Regions from separate parts of the Mesorhizobium waitakense genome, predicted to be linked through region 4. Evidence: predicted binding sites of a transcription regulator. Region 4 holds the regulator's gene; each other region holds the start of a gene.
The links. The regulator PhoB, encoded in region 4, activates phosphate uptake and scavenging genes when phosphate is short. The targets are predictions, from matches to a motif close to TGTCATNNANCTGTCAT.

Region 1 (4,199 bases), on a different contig from region 4:
GGTCGTTCGACAGCCGGATCACCTGTGGCCGCCAGGTCGTGGACGACGGCGCCTGTCTCGGAAAAGCCCTGGGCCGTCGCGAATTTGGCGATGATGCCACGCAGATCGGCTTCGCCAGCACCCGACGACGACAGCGTCGCCAGCAGGAACAAAAGCGTCAGGCCAATTGCGCGCAAGAGGTTCATCGGCTTCAGGCGACCCTTGAATGTTGAATTGGGCGTCCGGACGGCGGAGGAAACCGTCCGGACGCTGCGGTCTGAGGTCATGGACCTGCGGTCCAGACCTGGTCAGCCCGGGAGGATCAGTTCGTACCCTTGCCGCCGCACTTGCCGGTGGCGACATTGAAGTTGCCGCAGGACAGAGGCGCGCGCCAATCGGAGATCAGGTCCTTGGAGTCAGGCAGGTAGTCGGACCATTCATCGCCCATCACCAGGCCCGGCGTACGCGAAACCGTCTCGAACTGGCCGTCAGCCTGGATTTCGCCAATCAGCACCGGCTTGGTGATGTGGTGGTTCGGCATCATCGTCGAATAGCCGCCGGTCAGGTTGGGCACTGAAACGCCGATCATGGCGTCGATGACCTTGTCCGGATCGGTGGTGCCGGCCTTCTCGACCGCCTTCACCCACATGTTGAAGCCGATATAGTGGGCTTCCATCGGGTCGTTAGTGGTGCGCTTGTCGTTCTTGATGAACTTGTGCCAGTCGGCGATGAACTTCTTGTTCTCGGGCGTATCGACGCTCTCAAAGTAGTTCCAGGCGGCGAGATGGCCGACCAGCGGCGCCGTGTCGAGACCGGCAAGCTCTTCTTCGCCGACCGAGAAGGCCATGACCGGAATGTCCTCGGCCTTGATGCCCTGGTTGCCGAGCTCCTTGTAGAACGGCACGTTGGCGTCGCCATTGACCGTCGAGACGACGGCGGTCTTTTTGCCGGCCGAACCGAATTTCTTGATTGCGGAAACTTCGGTCTGCCAGTCGGAGAAGCCGAACGGCGTGTAGTTGACCATGATGTCTTCCGCCGCGACGCCCTTGGCCTTCAGATAGGCCTCAAGGATCTTGTTGGTGGTGCGCGGATAAACGTAGTCGGTGCCTTCAAGCACCCAGCGCTTCACCGAACCGCCATCCTCGCTCATCAGATAGTCGACAGCCGGAATGGCCTGCTGGTTCGGCGCCGCACCTGTGTAGAACACGTTGCGCTCGCTTTCCTCGCCCTCATATTGGACGGGATAGAACAGGATGTTGTCGAGCTCTGAGAACACCGGCAGCACCGATTTGCGCGACACCGAGGTCCAGCAGCCGAACACCGCGGCGACCTTGTCCTTGGAGATCAGCTCGCGCGCCTTTTCGGCGAACAGCGGCCAGTTGGAGGCCGGATCGACGACCACGGCTTCGAGCTTCTTGCCGAGCAGGCCACCCTTGGCGTTCTGCTCATCGATGAGCATCAGCATGGCGTCCTTCAGCGTCGTCTCCGAGATCGCCATGGTCCCCGACAGTGAATGGAGAATGCCGACCTTGATCGTGTCGTCGGCCGCCTTGGCAGGCGCGGACATCAACAGGCCGGCGGCAACGACGCTCGCCGAAAACATTTTTGTTATTGTCGAGAAATTACCCCTCATGCCTAACACTCCCAGGCTGGTTGATTGCACCGCAACAATGCAATGCAACCCCCGTGCCAATCGCTCAGGAGATGCCGAACAATAGGTGATAGTTCAACATTATCAGGTGCTTGGTATATTAGTTTTATGAAAACAAAGAGGATCGGTTAAAAATTGATTGAGAGAAATTTGCGCAGCGCACAAGGTGTCTGCCTAATTTTCGCCCAAATTGGCAGTGTGCCTAGTTTTTGGACTTCGCCGGCGGATGTTGCGGCTCGGCGCAGAAATAGGGCAAGCTCGCCCCATCAAACGAGCGACGTCATGGCATCCGGCATTTCACGCATTTTTATCGGCATATTGCTGCTGGCGGCAGCGACCGGCGCTGCCCGAGCCGACTCCAGCGACGGCAAGATGCCCGACGGCACCTACCACTGTGAAGTGTACCTGCTTGGAATGTTTCTCGACCTCGGCGACATCACCATCAAGGGCAACGTCTACAGCGGCCCGGTCACCTTCGGGACCGCCCAGCAGGGCTACAACTACCAGATGGATGCAAACGGCGTGATCTCCTGGCTGGGACCGCTCGGCGGATATACCGCCGGCGGCAATTCACTGTCGCTGACCCAGGCAACGCTCGACGGCCAAAGTGCACCCTCCTTCGACATCATCATGAGGCAGCCCGACGGCGCCTTCACCGCCTCGACCTGCACCAAAGGCAGCGGTCAGTAGATTATTCCCTGGTAATCGCCGCCGCCTCGGCGGGCCTGCCTTGTGTCTCATGTCATCTGGATGTTGCCGAAACCGGATAGGCAGCGGTGCGCCGTCACCATCCACCTTGAGAGGCAGACACAATGGCCAATTCCCCGTCTTCATCCTCCCCTGTCATTCGCGACGTCATCGCCGAGCGCGTCTCGCGCCGTACTCTCCTGAAAGGCAGCCTCGCATCTGGTGCTTTGATCGCCGGCGGCAGCTTCGTCGGTTCGTTGTTTGCCGGAGAAACACATGCCGCGGCGGCGCTTTCCACACTTGGCTTTCCCGAGTTGAAGCGCGTCTACGACAAGACCCACGCCGCCGCAGAGGGTTACGAGACCACGATCGTGGCACGCTGGGGCGACCCGCTCGTGGCCGGCCTGCCGGATTTCGACGGAAACAAGGTCGCCGCTGACGAGCAGGAGAAGCGCTTTGGTTACAATTGCGACTACATTGCCTTCCTGCCGCTGCCGAAAGGCACCGTCAATTCCGACCACGGCCTGCTCTGCGTCAACAACGAATACACCTCGCCCAATGTCATGTTTCCCGGCATGACCGAGGATGACGCCGGCAAGACGATGAGCAAGGAACAGGTAGATCTCGGCATGGCCGCCATGGGTCACTCAATCGTCGAAGTGCTGTTGAAGGACGGCAAGTGGTCGCTGGTCGAGGACAGCCCGCTCAATCGCCGCATCACCGTCAACACCGAAATGATCGTCTCCGGCCCGGTTGCGGGCCACGCCTTGATGCAGACCTCGGCCGATGCCACCGGCACGAAAGTGCTCGGCACCAGCTACAATTGCAGAGGCGGCTTCACCCCGTGGGGCACCGTGCTGACCTGCGAGGAAGGTGTTTCCGACCTGTTCGGCGGCGATCCGAAGAAGGCGCCGACCGCGGACATCCTCGACCGCTATGGCTTCGACGGTTCCGACATCTATGGCCGCGGCCGCTTCCACGACCGCTTCAACATCGACAAGGAGCCGAACGAGGCCAACCGTTTCGACTGGGTGGTCGAGATCGACCCCTATGATCCCCAGTCCAAGCCGGTGAAGCGCACCGCGCTTGGCCGCATGTCGCATGAGGCGTCGACGGTCGTCCTCAACAAGGACGGCCGTGTCGTCGTCTACATGGGCGACGACGATTATTTCGAATACATGTACCGCTTCGTCTCGAACAGGGCCTACGATCCGGCCAAACCGACCTCCGGCAACGACCTCCTGGACGATGGCGTGCTTTCGGTCGCGCGCTACGACGCCGACGGCTCCATGACCTGGCTGCCGCTGATTCACGGCCAGGGCAAGCTTACGGCTGAAAACGGCTTTGCCGATCAGGCCGAGGTGCTGCTGAAAACACGGTTGGCGGCGGACGCGCTGGGTGCCACGCCGATGGACCGCCCGGAGGACATCGAGACCAATCCGGTGACCGGCCGCGTTTATGCGGTGATGACCAAGAACAAGAAGCGCGACCAGTCGAAGGTCAATCCGGCCAACACGCGTCCGGAAAACCTCTGGGGTCACATCGTCGAACTGATCCCGCCAGGCGGCCGCGGCGTGGACGCCGACCATACCGCCGACAAATATGCCTGGGATCTGTTCGTGCTGTGCGGCAACCCGAAGGACGCCGCGGTCGGCGCCACCTTCCACCCGGACACATCGGACAATGGCTGGTTCGTCTGCCCCGACAACATCACTTTCGATCCGGCCGGCCGGCTCTGGGTGGCGACCGACGGTGCCAATGATTTCGACCTGCCGGACGGCGTCTATGGCGTCGACACCGAAGGCCCGGCGCGTGGCCTGCCGAAGCTGCTGTTCACTTGCCCGCATGGCGCCGAAGCAACCGGCCCGTGTTTCACCCCCGA
Region 2 (4,199 bases), on a different contig from region 4:
ATGCGGCCTATTCCAGCTTCGACCGCTTCTATGAAGCCAACGGCCATTTCAACGCGCTGGTCGGTTGCAACACCTGGACCGCGGCAGCCTTGCGTACCGCCGGCTTGCGCACCGGCTGGTGGAACGCGCTGCCGGCTTCGCTCGGTCTGTCGCTGCGGCTTTACAATTAGCACCGCTCAACGGGCTGGCATCCGGGCTATGCCCCAGCTTTCAGCGCCGGATGATTTTCTGCGACTGCCAGCCATAAAGCCAGTCCAAATCGGCGGCGAGTTTTTCAGACGAGCGCATTTTCAGGAACAGATTTCGTGCGATGGAGACTGGACCCGCGGCATGCCAGGCGAGGCGGTTGAGGGCGCCACGACGGGCGACCCTGGCAACGCGCGGCCGCCGCAGGTTCTCCCAGATTTGAAGACTTTGTGCCGGATCGCCGGGCAAATCCGCAACGATATCCGCAAGGGCGGCCGCATCTTCGATCGCCATGGCGGCACCTTGCGCCGCGAACGGCGTCATCGCATGCGCCGCATCGCCGATCAGCGCGATGCGGTCGTTCGTCCAAGGCTGCTTACTCTCGACCGTATGGATCGGCCACGCCGTCCACGGGCCGGCTTCCTCGATCAGACGAGCAAGTGCTGCTGCAGTACCGCGCATGGCACCGGTCAAGATCCTGGTGTCGGCGTTCCCGGACCAGCCCTCGGCAATGCGTTCGCCTTTGGTGAAGGCGACAAGATTGAAGGCAGCACCTTTGCTGACGGGATAGGCGACCATGTGGAAGCCGGGATGCAGGAAGGTGGTGACGCAATTGGTGGCGCCGATCGCGGCAAAGGCTTGTCCGGCAGCGCTGTCGGAAGGAATGGTGGCGCGCCAGGCCAGTTCGCCCGAAAAGTGACTTCTCGGCGAGGCCGCCCCCCTTGTTGTGTCGACAAGCCCGCGCACCGATGACCAGACGCCATCGGCGCCGACCAGCAGCAAGCCCTCGGCCTCGACGGTCTCGCCGTCCATCTCGGCAGCCACGGTGACGCCATGGCTGCCTTTGGCAACGCCGCTGACATGTGCGCCGGGAGAAAGAACAATGCTCGGCATCTCGGCAACGCGCGCAGTCAGTGCGCTCTGCAGGTCAGCCCTGTGAGCAACGAGATAGGGTGCCTGCCAGCGGGCTTCGGCGGCTTGTCCCAGCGGCACGCGGGCCAGTTCGCGCAACGTCGCGGCGTCCTTCAACACCACCGCTTCCGGCCGCACCCCTGCCGGCAGCAGCCGGTCGAGCGCGCCGAACTGGCGAAGAATGCGTGTCGCGTTGGGAGAAAGCTGGATGCCGGCGCCAGCCGCTTCCAGGCGCTGCGCCTGTTCGAACACCTGCACGGGGTAGCCGCGTTCGGCGAACGCCAGCGCGGCGGTCAGCCCGGCGACACCCGCCCCGGCGATGACGATTTGCCGGGACCGCGTGTTGTCCATCGGGCTTGCCGCGAAGGAATCAGGCGGCCTGGTCGATGTAGATACAGCCGGCCGGCAGCGTTTCTGTCGCCTTCAGCTTGGGCGAATAGCGGTAGAGCGTCGAGCAATAGGGGCAGACCTTTTCGTTGTCGTCGCCCATGTCGAGAAACACATGCGGGTGGTCGAAAGGCGGGTTGGCGCCCGTGCACATGAATTCCTTGACGCCGATGTCGATCGCCGGGTGGCCCGCATCGTTCTGGAAATGGGGAATGGAACCGCCTGCCATCGTCGTCGTCTCCTTAACGCAGTCTCTTCTGCATCTGGATCATAACCGGTCTCTTTGCAAGTTCGATGAAATCAAACTGTCGCAAAAGCCTGTCAGAGGATAAGTTAAGCCGGTTAAGGCAATGACCCCGAAAACGGAATCGGGTTACGGAGAGGGTCAGGCCTCGCTTCAGGGCACCTGCGGCGCATCCGGGAAGGTTGCGTCGCTCGGCGGCGGAGCGTGAGGGAAGAGCAGGAAAAATGAACGAACTGAAGCCGGTGCAGAGCGAATTCGTGAATGTCGAGGTGGCTCGCCCGGAGGGCGGCAACCCGGATCGCTTTGTCAACCGGGAGTTTTCCTGGCTGCAGTTCAACCGGCGCGTTCTCGAGGAGTCGCTGAACCTCAATCATCCGCTGCTGGAGCGCGTCCGTTTCCTGTCGATCTCGGCGGCCAACCTCGACGAGTTCTTCATGGTCCGCGTCGCCGGTCTTGCCGGCCAGGTGCGCGAGGGCATCACTCTGAAAAGCCCTGACGGCCGCACCCCCGAACAGCAGCTCGAGCAGCTGCTGCGGGAGGTCGAACGGCTGCAGGAAGACCAGCAGAAGAGCCTTTCGGCACTCATCGTGCTGCTCAACAAGGAAGGCATCGAGAGCATCACCCGTGACGCACTGACCAAGGACGAAAAGATCTGGCTGGAAGACCATTTCCAGGAGCAGGTGTTTCCGGTGCTGACCCCGCTGTCGATCGACCCGGCGCATCCGTTCCCGTTCATCCCCAATCTCGGTTTCTCGATGGCGCTGCAATTGCGCCACCGCAAGAACGGCGAAGAGATGAGCGCGCTTCTGCGCCTCCCTGTGGCGCTGAAGCGCTTCATCCGTTTGCCGGACCGCAAGCACCATGTCCGCTTCATCCCGCTGGAAGAGGCAGTCGGCCTTTACATCGGCAAGCTGTTCCCGGGTTATGAGGTCAAGGGCTCCGGCACGTTCCGCATCATCCGCGACAGTGATATCGAGGTCGAGGAGGAATCCGAGGATCTGGTGCGCCTGTTCGAGACGGCGCTGAAGCGCCGCCGCCGCGGGTCGGTGATCCGCATCGAATTTGACGTCCTGATGCCGGCGGAACTGCGCGAATTCGTTGCCGGCGAGCTAGGCGTATCGTCGAGCCGCATCAGCGTTCTGACCGGTCCGCTGGCGCTCAGCCAGATTTCCGAGATCGTCGCCGTCCCGCGCGACGACCTCAAGTTCACGCCCTACAATCCGCGCTTTCCCGAGCGCATCCGCGAGCACGGCGGCGACTGCTTCGCCGCTATCCGCGAGAAGGACATCGTCGTCCATCACCCCTACGAATCCTTCGATGTGGTGGTGCAGTTCCTGCGCCAGGCGATGGCCGATCCGGAAGTGGTGGCGATCAAGCAGACGCTTTACCGCACTTCCAACGACAGCCCGATCGTGCGCGCGCTGGTCGATGCGGCCGAGGCCGGCAAGTCGGTGACCGCGCTGGTCGAGCTCAAGGCGCGTTTCGACGAGGAAGCCAACATCCGCTGGGCGCGCGACCTGGAGCGCGCCGGTGTGCAGGTCGTGTTCGGCTTCCTTGAGCTGAAAACCCATGCGAAAATGTCGCTGGTGGTGCGGCGCGAGGACGGCAAGCTGCGCAACTATGTCCATCTCGGCACCGGCAACTACCATCCGGTCACCGCGCGCATCTACACCGATCTGTCTTTCTTCACCACCGATCCGACGATTGCCCGCGATGTCGCCCAGCTCTTCAATTTCATCACCGGCTATGCCGAGCCGACGGATGAGATGCGGTTGGCGATCTCGCCGTTCACGCTGAGAAGCCGCATCTTGAAGCATATTGCCGACGAGATTGCTCATGCGGTGGAGGGGAGGCCAGCGCGCATCTGGATGAAGATGAACGCGCTTGTCGATCCGATCATCATCGATGCGCTCTATGACGCCAGCCGTGCCGGCGTCGAGATCGACCTCGTCGTGCGCGGCATCTGCTGCCTGCGGCCGCAGGTCCCGGGCCTGTCGGAAAATATCAGGGTGAAGTCGATCGTCGGCCGTTTTCTGGAACACAGCCGCATCTATTGCTTCGGCAATGGTCATGGGCTGCCATCGGACGAGGCGATCGTCTACATCTCTTCGGCCGACCTCATGCCGCGCAATCTCGACCGCCGCGTCGAGACCATGGTGCCGATCACCAATCCAACTGTGCATGAACAGATCCTGGGCCAGATCATGCTGGGCAACATCATGGACAATCAGCAAAGTTTCGACGTATTGGCTGATGGAACCTCCCGGCGCGTCGTGCTGGAGGAGGGCGAGGAACCGTTCAACGCGCAGGAATATTTCATGACCAATCCGAGCCTGTCGGGACGGGGTGACGCGCTGAAGTCGCACGCGCCCAAGCGCATCGCGCAGTTCAAGCGCCGCAAGAAGAACGCCGCAGCGTCCACCTGATGCTGTCTGATTCCCAGGGCCGGTTGCAGGACCGCCGACCGCTA
Region 3 (4,199 bases), on a different contig from region 4:
TTCCTGTTCCTGGCCAGCGTCACCGGCATCGGCGGCGGCACGTTTCGCGACCTGATCCTCAACGTGCCGGTGTTCTGGGTGGGAAACCGGGACTACGTGCTGATCTGCGCGGTGGTGGCGGTGGTGGTGTTCTTCACCGCGCACCGTGTCGAATCTCGTTACAAGCTGCTGCTCTGGCTCGACGCCATTGGCCTTGCCGCGTTTTCCGTGATGGGCGCGGCCAAGGGGCTCGCCATCACCGGCTCGCCAGCGGTGTCGGTGATCACCGGCATGCTGACCGCTACATTCGGCGGTATCCTGCGTGATCTTCTGGCCGGGGAGCCTTCGGTGCTGCTGAAGCCCGAAATCTATGTCACGGCCGCGCTCGTCGGCGCTGCCATCTTTACAGCAGGCGATGTGGCTGGCTTACCGCAGATTGTCTCAGGATGGGCCGGCTTCGCCGCGGCGTTGGCCGTGCGCGGCGGCGCGCTTCGCTTCGGCTGGGCGTTTCCGCCCTACAAGAGCCGGCCCGGCCGGCGACCGGAAGATATTCCGTGAAAAGAGGGAATAGCGAATAGGGAGTAGCGAATAGCGGTTGTTGCCGCGCAACTCCGGCCACGACGTCCTATTCGCTATTCAGCTACTCACGCAGCGAAGCGCTGGGCTTCCCCGCCGTAGTAGTTGACGTAGCGGGCGCCGATTTCCTTGACCGGCATCACGACGAACACGTCGACCGTCGAGAATTCGCGGTCGATGACGCAGCCATCGCCGATGCGGGCGCCGACGCGCAGATAGCCCTTGACCAGCGGCGGCATCGCCGCGATCGCCGCCTTGGCATTGACCGCCTCGATCGGCATCAGATCCATCGAACAGTAGCGCCCGGACACCGCGCACACGTCCCAGGCCGAATTCGTCCGGCAGTGGTGGGCGAGATAGGTAAGCGCCTCGGCATGCGCCGCCGGCACAGTGCCGTGGAAGGACGCGCAACCGGTCATCACACCGATTTCGTAGTGGTTGATATAGGCCCAGATACCTTGCCACAGCGCCTCGATGGTGCGCTTCGAACGATATTCAGGCAAAACGCAGGAGCGGCCGAGCTCGAGAAAACGCTGGCCGGGGTGACGGGCGATAAGCTTGGTCAGCTCGAATTCACCTTCGGAATAAAAGCCTCCAGCGGCGGCCGCGATTTCTTGCCGCAGCAGGCGATAGGTGCCGACGATACGGCGATGTTCGGGACCGGAAAGCGAAGTATCGAAGACGAGCAGATGGTCGCAGAGCGGATCGAACCGGTCGGCGTCACGGCGATCCGGCGCCTGGAACAAATCCTTCCTGGCGCCGAGTTCATCGTAGAACACCCGGTAGCGGACTTCCTGCGCGGCCGCGATCTCGGCCTCGTTGCGGGCGAGCCGCACTTCGAGATTACCGATACGGCCGAGTGCTGCGCCCTTTATGACGGAATCGACGTTACGCCCGGCAAGCAAGGCGCTGCTGGCGTTCGGCCGAGTGTCACATTCCGGCATAACTGTATGCACGAGGATTCTCCTTCGAGCCATCCCTCTTGGCACGGGGATACGGTGTAGGTGCAACAGGATTGTGACAGTACCGTGATACGACGTCGTGGGCAATACTTCGTCGGCTGGCGAATACGGTCAACCGGCTACGTTACGCCAGCGGGCGGGTTGGATGGGCTGTCGAAGTTCCTGACCTTCGGCTCGCGATCATGCCTTAGGCCGCGACCTGTCCCTCGACGGCATTGACCAGCGCGTCAGGGTCGAGTGGCTTGGTAACGAAGCCGCTGGCGCCATGGGCAAGCACCGCATGGCGGGTCTTTTCCTGGCTATCAGCCGACAGCACCATGATCGGCACCGGCGGCACGGCGGTTTCCTCCTCGTAGCGGCGGATGGCAGCAATCGCGTCCAGCCCGTCCATGACCGGCATGTGAAGGTCCATCAGAACCACGTCGAAGCGATGGTTGTGCCCGGCGCCGGTGACAGCCTCGACGGCGGCCTTGCCGTTGCCGACCACCTTGACGCGATGTCCGGCCTTCAGCAGGGTGGCGCGGGCAAGCATGGCGTTGATGTCATTGTCCTCGGCGATCAGCACCGACAGGCCCCGTTGGCGGCTGCCGAGGGTACGAAGCGCAGGCGCGTGGCGGTTTTCCGGCTGCGGCGGGGCGAGGGCGAGAGCATTGCTGCTCAACAGCACACGCAGAAGCGTTCCGCCCCGCACCGGCCTGGCAAGGAAGGTCGCGTAACCGCTGGCGCGGAACTCGCCAAGCATGCCGCGGTCGGTCGGCGCGATCAGCGTGATGGCCTCGCAGTCGGCGAAACCGCTCTGGCGCAGGCGCTTGAGCAGCCTTCCATCGCTCGCTTCCATCGCCGCGTCGACCAGGAGCATATCGCAGCCGTCGGCGAAGGGCGCGGCCTGCGCGACGGTCGTGGCGACATCGACCGCGCCGCCATTGGCGCGGATGGTGCGGGCGATGGCATCGGCCTCGACGGCATTTTTCGACAGGATCACCGCGCGCTTGCCCGAGAGCGCGTTCTGCCTGCCCTGCGGCGCTTCGGTGGCCGATATTGCCGGGATTTCAAAGACGAACTCGGATCCCTGACCGAGCCGGCTCGATACTGAAATCGTGCCGCCCATGGCGGCCACCAGGCGTTTGGAGATGGCGAGGCCGAGGCCGGCCCCGCCATGCGTGCGCGTCGACGTGCCGTCGGCCTGCTCGAACTCTTCGAAAATGCGCTCCAGGTCGTCTTCGTGCAGACCTGGACCGGTGTCGGCGATGGTGAAGCAGATGCGGTCGGTGGTTTCGGTGCGCGCGCGTGCGATGCTCACCAATACACCGCCGCTGTCGGTGAACTTGATGGCATTGCCGATGAGGTTGAGCAGCACCTGCCTGACCTTGCCCGGATCGGCGGTGATCAATTGCGGCACGTCGGGTTCGACATGGCAGCCCAGCCCGATATCCTTGGCGAAGGCGCGGGCAGCCAGCAATTCGACGATGTTGTCGGCGATCTCGCGCACCGACATCGGCTGCGGCTCCGGGTCGAAACGCCCCGCCTCGATCTTGGAGTAATCGAGCAGGTCCTCGATCAGGGCGAGCAATGCGCTGGCCGAGGTCGAGACGGCGCCGACATAGGTTTGCTGTTCCGGCGACAGCCTGGTGTCGGCCAGCAATCTGGCCATGCCCATGATGCCGTTCATCGGCGTGCGAATTTCATGGCTGACCGTGGCGAGGAAGCGCGATTTGGCCTGGCTGGCGTATTCGGCCCGCTCGCGAGCGGTGATCAGCGAGGATTCGGCGCGTTTGCGGGCGGTGATGTCGCGCGCGATGGCGCGGTGCGAAACGGCGCCGCTGTCCTTGTCGCGCACCGACAGTTCGATCCACGAAAACCAGCGCGGACCGCTCGGCGTGCGGATGGAGACATCGGTGGAACTCAGGCATTCATGATCGGAAAAGGCAGCATCGGGAACGATGCCGACATCGATGCCGAGTTCCGCCAGGGTCTTGCCGGCGAGGTCGCGTTGATCGCTTTCGACGAGGTCGGCGAAGATCTTGTTGGCATAGACGATGTAGCCATCGCGGTCGCGATGAATGACGAGGTCGCCAAGTGCGTCGATCAGGCCGCGAAAGCGCTCCTCGCTCTCCTGCATTTCCCACATGCGGTCGGCCAGCGTCTCGATCTCGGCGCGGCTGCGGGCGGTGGTCTCGTCGAGCAGGACCGCCGTGCGGTGTTCGCTCCGCCTGACGCGCAGATGCAGGGCAACGCCGGCTAGGCCGACTGCCAGCAATGCGACGCTGATAAAGATCGGTGCTCCGGTCAGATGCGCAAGGCCTGCCAACACGACGATGGCGGCGAAGGCCAGCAACGGAAGGCCTTCGCGCCCGGCGGGTTCGGGCTCTGGCACCAGCGGCGGCGCGGCGACGAAGCGCCGCGTTGGCGTCGGCGCCGCATCGACGTCTTCGCCCGTGTCCACCTGTTGGCTGCCGGATTCCGCGATCATGCGAAACCCTTGCCAGATAGAGATTATGGAAAATTGCGGCGGATCGTTCGAATTTTAGCGGATGAGTGCTTTTCGCCCCGGCGGTGGTGGATTTGCCGGCACACGTGGCAATTCCGTCCGCCTTCTCAGGGCAGTCGAGCGGCTCACATATCCACGACGACGCGCCCGCGGATCTTGCCGTCGACGATGTCATGCGCGGCATCGATGATGCC
Region 4 (4,199 bases):
GGGTCGGCGCCTGAGCCCTTGATGAAGACGTAGTTGCCTTCCGGCTTGACCTTGAACACTTCGCGGGCCTGCATGCGGCCGACTTCCTTGTTGTCGAAGGTCAGGTAGAACACGTTCTTGTTCTCGATCAGCCGGTCATAGCCGACGACCGGAATGCCTTCGTCCAGTGCCTTCTGGACCGCCGGGCCGATGGCCGAGGCATCCTGCGCGAGGACGATCAGCGCGTTGGCGCCCTGCGAAATCAGGCTCTCGACGTCGGTGAGCTGCTTGCCCGGATTGGACTGCGCATCAGCGGAAATGTATTTGTCACCAGCCGCCTCGATGGCCTTCTTCATCGCCGCTTCGTCGGTCTTCCAGCGCTCTTCCTGGAAGTTGGACCACGAAACGCCAATGACCTTGTCCTTCGCCTGCGCGACCGACACCAGCGTCAGCGACATGGCGACACCCGCCAGGATGGCGGCTGTGAATTTTTTCATAATATCCTCCCTGCGCCGCGTATGGCGCGACCAAACTGACCCGTAGGCCGGCACAGAGGCTCTATTTTTTCGAGCCTCGAAAAAATAGTGATCCAACGCCCGAACGCTGTCAACATCGATTCTGATGGATTTTGACGTCTCTCCGAGTTTTTTTCGAGCTCCGGAATAAATAATGACAGGATGGTGGGGTTCTGCCAGAATTTGGCTTGGCGCATGTCGCCCCAAAGGTGCGCAGCGGTTTTTGGGCAACGACACGCGGAGAAACAAGTGCCTGAAGCGCGTCGCGCTTTCAGGCTTCGCTGATGGCCTTCGGGAGGCGCGAAAGGCTGCAGCGACCGGGAGGATGTGAAAAAGCATGTCGGTCGGAATCCGCCACGACGATCTGCGCCGCCGCAACCGGGCGATGGTGATTGCGGCCGTGCGCCGCGCCGGACAGCCGTCCCGCACCGAGATCGCCGCGACCACGGGCCTCAGCCATTCGACCATATCGGCGATCTCCTCCGACCTTATCGGCGAAGGCATCCTGACTGAGAGCAAGCCGAGCGAGGCCGGATCGCTCAAACGCGGCCGGCCGCAGGTCGGCCTCGGCCTCAATCCGGAAGCGGCGGCGGTGATGACCGTGGTGCTGTCGCTGAACTTCCTCTCGGTCGCCGTCATCGACTATGCCGGCCAGGTGATTGCCGAGGAACAGCGCCGGCTGGACACGCTGACAATGCCGCGCGACGCGCTGGTCGGTGAATGCGTTGCCATCGTACGCCGCCGTCTCGAAGACCCCGATCTCGACGTCCGCAGTGTCGCCCGCATCGCGTTGGCGATCCAGGGCATCACCGACACACGTGCCCGCGCCATGCTGTGGTCACCGATCACGCCGCACACCGACATCGCCTTCGCCGACATACTCGAGGACGAGTTCGGCATCCCCGCCACCATGGAGAACGACTGCAATATGATGGCGATAGCGTTGCGCTGGCGCGACCCTGATCGCTACCGCGACGACTTCATCGCCATCCTGTTGTCGCACGGCATCGGCATGGGTCTGGTGCTGAAGGGCGAGCTGTTCACCGGCACCCATTCCTCGGGCGGCGAGTTCGGCCATATGATCCATCGGCCCAACGGCGCGCTGTGCCGCTGCGGGCGGCGCGGCTGCGTCGAGGCCTATGCCGGCAACTACGCCATCTGGCGCAACGCAAGGCAGATGAGTGAGGACGCTGAACCGGTCGCCGATGTGAGTGACGCTGACATGCGCGCCCTGGCGACCGCGGCCCGCGAAACGGATGGACCCGAGCGCGAGGCTTACCGCAAGGCCGGCGAGGCACTCGGCTACGGTCTCGGCAGCCTGTTCGCGCTGATCGATCCGGCACCAGTCGCCATGGTCGGTGCCAGCGCCGCGGCCTTCGACCTGATCGAGCCGGCATTGCGCGAGGCGATTGCGCAGACCGCCGGCGGCCAGCATTCGCAATCAATTTCCTTCGACACCGAACCGAACGAACTGCCACTGATCCGCGAAGGCTGCGCCACGCGGGCGCTGACCTTCGTCGACCAGGAGATTTTCGCGCCCGGCACGCAGGCGAGATCCGGCCTTGGCGGCAAGAACGTCGCGTGAATAGCGCGCCGGGATGTGTTGAGATCCAGGTCAGGCCGAGTCGAGAATGGCGGGTTCCGAGAACCGGAACGGAGCGGACATTTGGGTCCGTGAGTACCGGAAGCGCAGGAAACTGCCGTTCGCGGGCTGGCATCACCTGAATATCAGCATATCCCTAATCTTCCCGGATTGCGTAGCCCGCCCCACGGATGGTGCGGATGACATCGGGCATGCGGCCATTGTTGACCGCCTTGCGCAGCCGGCCGACATGCACGTCGACTGTGCGTTCGTCGATGTAGATCGTCTCGCCCCAGACATTGTCGAGCAACTGGCTGCGCGAGAACACACGGCCGGGATGGCGCATCATGAATTCGAGCAAGCGGAATTCGGTCGGTCCGAGCCGGATCTCGCTCTTCTTGCGATAGACCCGGTGCGATTCACGATCGAGCACGATGTCGCCGACCTTGAGCACACTGGACAGCACTTCCGGCTTGGCGCGGCGCAGCAGCGCCTTGACCCTGGCTATGAACTCGGGCGTCGAGAACGGCTTGACCAGATAGTCGTCGGCGCCGGTCGAGAGGCCGCGCACACGATCGCTTTCCTCGCCACGCGCGGTCAGCATGATGATCGGCAGCCGCTCGGTCTCGGGCCGCATTCTTAGCCGGCGACAGAGTTCGATGCCGGACACTGCTGGCACCATCCAGTCGAGCACCAGCAGGTCAGGCACGTTTTCCTGGAGGCGGATTTCGGCTTCGTCGCCGCGCGTCACCACCTCGACCTGGTATCCCTCGGACTCGAGATTGTAGCGCAGGAGCACGCCAAGCGGCTCCTCGTCCTCCACCACCATGATGCGTGGCGCGATCATCGACTGGTCACCCCTGCCGTCATGCCGCCGGCGCGGACATTGCCGTCTCGTCCTGCTTCGGACGATTGGCGGGCAGCTGCGTACCGGTCAAAACATAATACGCATTTTCCGCGATGTTGGTGACGTGATCGCCGATGCGTTCGAGGTTTTTGGCGCAGAACAAGAGATGCGTGCAGGCGGTGATGTTGCGCGGGTCTTCCATCATGTAGGTCAGGAGTTCGCGGAACACCGAGGTGTATTTGACGTCGATGCGCTCGTCGTCGGCGCGCAGCTTCGCCAGCGCCGCGGCGTCGCGCGCTGTATATTCCTCGATGACGCCCTGCACCTGGATCAGCACCAGCTGCGCCATTGCGTCGATGGAGTGCGACAGGTCGCGCGGGGTGACACTGAGGCCGACGGTGCCGACGCGCTTGGCGATGTTCTTGGCAAGGTCGCCAATACGCTCGAGGTCGCCGGCCATGCGGATCGAACCGACGACATGGCGCAAATCGTCGGCCATCGGCTGACGCTTGGCGATCAGTGTGATGGCGCGGTCGTCGAGCTCGCGCTGGCGCGCGTCCATGATCGCATCGTCGGAGACGACGCGCTGCGCCAGGGCGTTGTCGGAATTCAGCAGCGCCTTGGTGGCGCCGCCGACCATCGAGCCGGCGAGGTCGCCCATGTCGCGGATCAGCCTGCTGATCTGTCCGAGATCCTCGTCGAAAGAAGCGACTGTGTGTTCGCCCATGATCTTAGTCCTCGTATGCCTGAGCTCAGCCGAAGCGGCCGGTGATGTAGTCCTGCGTGCGCTTCTCGCGGGGCGACGTGAAGATCTTCTCGGTGCGGTCGAACTCGACCAGTTCGCCCAGATACATGAAGGCGGTCTGCTTCGACACGCGCGCCGCCTGCTGCATGTTGTGGGTGACGATGACGATCGTGTAGTCGGCTTGCAACTCGTCGATCAGCTCTTCGATCTTGGCGGTCGACAGCGGGTCAAGCGCAGAGGCCGGCTCGTCGAGCAGGATGACTTCCGGCTTCACCGCCACGGTGCGGGCGATGCAGAGTCGCTGCTGCTGGCCGCCGGAGAGGCTGAGGCCGCTGGCGTTGAGCTTGTCCTTGACTTCGGTCCACAGTGCGGCGCGCTTCAGCGCCTGCTCGACACGGCCGTCCATCTCGGACTTGCTGATCTTCTCGTAGAGCCTGACGCCGAAGGCGATGTTTTCATAGATCGACATCGGGAACGGCGTCGGCTTCTGGAACACCATGCCGATCTTGGTCCGCAGCAGATTGAGGTCCT

Region 1: AC07FD_RS02345 (PhoX family protein) is a predicted target of PhoB. The motif match lies at 2,371-2,387, and genes of this name have one in related genera.
Region 2: AC07FD_RS07350 (RNA degradosome polyphosphate kinase) is a predicted target of PhoB. The motif match lies at 1,781-1,797, and genes of this name have one in related genera.
Region 3: olsB (l-ornithine N(alpha)-acyltransferase) is a predicted target of PhoB. The motif match lies at 1,562-1,578, and genes of this name have one in related genera.

The regions. Positions count from the first base shown of each region.
Region 1 covers NZ_JBWKME010000013.1:225,259-229,457, reverse strand. The annotation lists gene urtB (urea ABC transporter permease subunit UrtB) at 1-185, opposite strand, end outside; gene urtA (urea ABC transporter substrate-binding protein) at 302-1,612, opposite strand; gene AC07FD_RS02350 (hypothetical protein) at 1,913-2,320, shown strand; gene AC07FD_RS02345 (PhoX family protein) at 2,443-4,199, shown strand, end outside.
Region 2 covers NZ_JBWKME010000019.1:218,006-222,204, forward strand. The annotation lists gene AC07FD_RS07335 (TIGR02117 family protein) at 1-170, shown strand, start outside; gene AC07FD_RS07340 (FAD-dependent monooxygenase) at 211-1,449, opposite strand; gene AC07FD_RS07345 (zinc-finger domain-containing protein) at 1,469-1,714, opposite strand; gene AC07FD_RS07350 (RNA degradosome polyphosphate kinase) at 1,954-4,155, shown strand; gene ppx (exopolyphosphatase) at 4,155-4,199, shown strand, end outside.
Region 3 covers NZ_JBWKME010000190.1:15,651-19,849, reverse strand. The annotation lists gene AC07FD_RS34230 (trimeric intracellular cation channel family protein) at 1-537, shown strand, start outside; gene olsB (l-ornithine N(alpha)-acyltransferase) at 624-1,499, opposite strand; gene AC07FD_RS34220 (ATP-binding protein) at 1,705-3,987, opposite strand; gene acuI (acrylyl-CoA reductase (NADPH)) at 4,131-4,199, opposite strand, start outside.
Region 4 covers NZ_JBWKME010000089.1:59,553-63,751, forward strand. The annotation lists gene xylF (D-xylose ABC transporter substrate-binding protein) at 1-476, opposite strand, end outside; gene AC07FD_RS18790 (ROK family protein) at 832-2,079, shown strand; gene phoB (phosphate regulon transcriptional regulator PhoB) at 2,234-2,923, opposite strand; gene phoU (phosphate signaling complex protein PhoU) at 2,943-3,650, opposite strand; gene pstB (phosphate ABC transporter ATP-binding protein PstB) at 3,676-4,199, opposite strand, start outside.